DNA from 2 places in the Peribacillus sp. NPDC060253 genome. Region 1 is predicted to be linked to the other one. Evidence: riboswitches for the same ligand, from Rfam matches in the RefSeq annotation. Region 1 holds a riboswitch; the other holds the start of a gene.
The links. A riboswitch is a leader RNA that binds a small molecule or an ion and turns the genes downstream of it on or off. The one in region 1 is predicted to bind cobalamin.

Region 2: linked by a shared signal. The riboswitch ahead of ACFWE9_RS14730 (hypothetical protein) and the one ahead of ACFWE9_RS14550 (ribonucleoside-diphosphate reductase subunit alpha) in region 1 are both predicted to bind cobalamin.

Annotation. Positions count from the first base shown of each region.
Region 1 covers NZ_JBHXAS010000051.1:10,810-13,018, reverse strand. Annotated here, with positions in the region: gene ACFWE9_RS14550 (ribonucleoside-diphosphate reductase subunit alpha) at 1-1,295, opposite strand, end outside; cobalamin riboswitch at 1,432-1,612, opposite strand; gene ACFWE9_RS14545 (manganese-dependent inorganic pyrophosphatase) at 1,906-2,209, shown strand, end outside.
Region 2 covers NZ_JBHXAS010000052.1:11,419-13,627, forward strand. Annotated here, with positions in the region: gene ACFWE9_RS14725 (AAA family ATPase) at 1-295, opposite strand, end outside; cobalamin riboswitch at 483-701, shown strand; gene ACFWE9_RS14730 (hypothetical protein) at 892-1,398, shown strand; gene ACFWE9_RS14735 (ABC transporter substrate-binding protein) at 1,401-2,209, shown strand, end outside.

The DNA of each region.
Region 1 (2,209 bases):
ACGCCTTCTTCTAATTGGGAAATCATGATGCTTTTCATGATTTCCATCGCATTGATTTTTTCAAAGCTATAATTTGGAAGAATGCCATTTTCTGCTGCCTCGACGGCAAGTGCGTAATGTGTCCTGAAGCTTCCTTCACCTTTCTTCTCGTCATAAAGATCTTCAAGTGAGAATCCAAGTGTTTGCTTGACGGTGTGCGGGTCGAACAGATACCATTCTTTTCTGTCGCGTACAGCCTCCATGAATAAATCAGGTATGCATACACCTGTAAAAATATCATGGGCTTTTAATCTGTCATCCCCGTTTTGCGTCTTCAAATCAAGGAAGCTCATGATATCTTTATGCCAGGCATCCAAGTATATCGCGATGGCACCTTTACGTTGACCCAATTGATCGACACTGACAGCTGTCTGGTTGAATAGTCGAATCCAGGGTGTTGTGCCGGAACTATTTCCAGAGAAGCCACGGATATCAGAACCAAGCGACCGAATCTTTCCTACATAAAGTCCGACACCACCGCCGAATTTAGATACTTTTGCAGCATCGTAGTTAGATAGATAGATGCCGTCAATGGAATCTTCGATGGCATCGATAAAGCAAGAGCTTAACTGTCCGTGTGTTTTACCGGCATTCGATAGTGTAGGGGTCGCAACAGTCATATAAAGATTGGACATGGCCCAGTAAGCTTCTTTTATAAGTTGCAGGCGGTGCTCCGTTTTTTCCAATCGCATGATTTCCATCGCGATGATCATGAAGCGCTCTTGAGGCAGTTCATAGACCTTGTCTCTTTTTGGGCGGGCTAGGTAGCGATCGTTTAATAAGTAGATGCCTATGTAAGAAAAAAGTTTATCTCTTTCCGGGTCAATCATCGAACCCAATTCCTCGATTTCAGCTTTCGTATAAGAAGCTAGCAGTTCTGATTTATAAATGGGATACCGCTGGCCATCTTGTAGTTGGGAGAGTTCCGAAATCAGTTCATAAAATGGGCCATAACTCATGCCTTCATAACCTCGATTGGCTTGTGCATCCCTATACATCGTATTCAACAGTTCTGCAGCAGCAACGAATGTCCAATCTGGAGCATCGATATCCACACTTTCAAGAGCAAGCTGAATCAGTTTTTTTGAAGCCTGTTCTTCGGTTGAGTCACTTTTGCGATCAAGCCATTTTGTAAAACGCTTTTTGAACTTTTCCATATCGAGACGGCCTTCGAATTCCTTCGATAACATTTCAAGCCGAATGGAGTTCGTTTCGGTGTCATTTTCGCTTATAATAGAGTTATATGTTTGAGTCATTAATAATCCTCCTTGTAAAAATCCACTAAATAAAAAAACCGCCCAATGAATTGAGCGGATCAAACGATAGAATAAAGAGCCATGAAAAAATAGCCGTTAAACTATCGTTTCATCATCTCAATCCCCGAAGAATAAGAAACGTGAAAAAATCAAGGCAGGTCTCCTGACTCATGATCATCCTACTTTGAGTCCTTCCCGTATAGAGAGCTATACAGTGGTTTTCTCATTTCGTCACATTTACAGTTGCGGGGACAGTTCCGGGTTTGCACCGGATTCCCTTTTCAGCCATCACTGGCACCTTGGATTATAAAAAATTCTATATATAGTTAGTAGTGTTGTTTGTGTAATCAATATCTAGTATTTCTGCTTATATTATCGTAAGCCATATACGATGATAATTCAACTAATATATTTGAGAAAAACCAACCCTTATCTATTGACAAAGTGAAGGTGGAGGGAAAAGGAATGAAAGATTTTATTGGATAATGGACAATTCAAGCACTGAATTTACGGGCATTTGTGTTAAAATAAAGTGTATTGTAAAGGTGGCTCTCCTTTATTGCGCTGAGGGGATTCGCGGAAAAATATTTATGAAAAAGGAGATAAAATCTTGGAAAAAGTATTAGTTTTTGGACATAAAAACCCGGATACAGACACAATCTGTTCAGCAATCGCATATGCAGATCTGAAAAAGCAACTAGGTATCAACGCTGAACCAGTTCGTCTGGGTGAAGTGAATGGTGAAACTCAATTTGCGTTGGATCAATTTAATTTCGAAGCTCCTCGTCTTGTGGAAAAAGTGGCAGGGGAAGCGGATGGCGTGATCCTTGTCGATCACAACGAACGCCAGCAAAGTGCTGAAGATATTGACCAAGTCCGTGTGCTGGAAGTTATCGACCATCACCGTATCGCTA
Region 2 (2,209 bases), on a different contig from region 1:
GTCCTGGCCTAAAAATGAATTCTTGTTCCTTAGGATTGAAGATCGAAACACCCGTTACATCAGAAGGCAGTAAATCAGGCGTGAATTGTATCCGCTTAAAGCTTGCACCTATGGATTTTGCCAGTGCCCTGACCATCACAGTCTTGCCGACACCCGGAACATCCTCCAATAAAACATGCCCACCGGAAAGAAGTGCCACGATGCTTAGCTCTGCTATATCCCGTTTTCCAATAATCACCTTTTCAATGTTTCCTAGAACCTTTTCAAGTTTTTGATTGACCTGCTTATATATCATTCTCTACCTCCCGAAAACACCTATCACTTTTATTTCATACCTATTCTATCAATATTATTTTACATTAACCTCCAATTAAACCTTACATTGTAATTTTACTAGATATTAAGTAAACCATAAACGAAATTCTCTAAAAATATTAATACTCTATAAGGAAAAAGGTATGGTAAACTGTTGCTAAGTGAATATAAACCTTTCAGAAAAAGGTGCTGCCCAGTCAGCTTAATAGGGAATTCGGTTTAAAACCGAAGCTGTTTCCGCAACTGTAAATGCTAATGAAATAGGATGCATACCACTATTTGAGGATGAAATCGCACGTCGATTACCATCCATTTACCCAAATGGGAAGGTTCTTAGAGTAAGATGAAGCACAAGCCAGGAGACCTGCCTTTTTTTATCGTATCATGCTCTTCGGAAGATAGGAGATTGTACGGCAGTCTTCCATCTTTTTTCTACTATGATGTTCGATGCCGACCAAGTCTCTTGGTCGGCTTTTTGTTTGCTGCAAAAAGCGATAAGGAGGTCATTCACATAACTACGTACAGGAGGTGGGAGCTTTGGCAAAAAAGGACTTTCGATTTCTATGCTACCCATACATGCGCGAATCCGTTTCTACCGTCGATTTTGAAATCCGCACAGACTCATTGACGACACAAATCGGCCTGGCTGCCTCGCTTACTAAGGATGTCCCGGACGTATACCGTGACTTAATGGAATTACTGCCCATGGCTTACCATTTGAATGGTTCAGTTCGTGGGAAATTAGCCATTACCGACAATGACCTGGACCGGTTAAGTGGAATCTATGACCGGTATGTCGCTGAAGTAAAAGATCGCATCGAGACATTTGTCCTTCCACAAGGCTCTACGGCAGCATGTGCTCTGCACACTTGCCGCAGTGAAGCCAAAAAGTCCGTACGCGCTTTACATAAGGTAAGTCTAGAAAGAGAGATTCCAGCCATTCTCTTTGATTACGCACACTTGCTTGCAAACGTTTTATTCGTAATGGCAGTATACGTCAATAAGCACGAGGGTATCGAGGAGATTCCTTTTATAAGCAAATCATACCCAACCAAACCCTTGAAAAAGAAAGTGGAGGAATAATAATGAAGAAAACCCTACAATTCAGCTGGATTTCCATGCTGTTGCTTACCCTTTTCCTTTCCGGATGTGGAGTAACCGATGATTCAGCCTCAAAGGATAATAAAGATACTAACAAGGCAGACAAAGCCTATACTGTTACAGATGATACTGGAAAGAAAATAAAATTCGATAAAGTGCCGGAAACAGTTGTTTCACTTCAACCAAGCAATACGGAAATCCTATTTGCTCTTGGGCAGGGAAAAAAAGTCGTTGGCGTGACAGACTTTGATGATTATCCTAAGGAAGCAAAGGATATTGAACATGTTTCAGACTCTGTGAATATCAATACAGAAAAAATCATTGCCTTGAAGCCAGATGCCATCATTGCTTATACCATCGGTGATGAAACGACACTGAAACCACTCGAAGATGCTGGCATCCCTGTATTTGTCATTAAATCTGCGGCAAATTTTGATGATGTATATGGAGATATTGGGCAGATTGCTAAAGTCATGGGTGTTACCGATAAAGGGAATAAATTAGTGAAAGATATCAAATCCCAAATTACAAGTGTCGAAGACAAAGTGAAAACGTTAGATGAAAAGGAACAAACATACTTTGAAATTAGTCCTGCTCCGGAAATCTATACAACAGGTGCTGAAACCTTCCAACAAGAAATCCTGGACACAGCAGGCATTAAAAACATCTTTGACGACCAAAAAGGCTGGGTTAAAGTATCCGAAGAAGAAATCGTCAAGCGGAACCCTAAAGCCATCATTACCACTGCCACATATGCAGAAGATGCTGTTGGTGAAATTAAATCGCGTAAAGG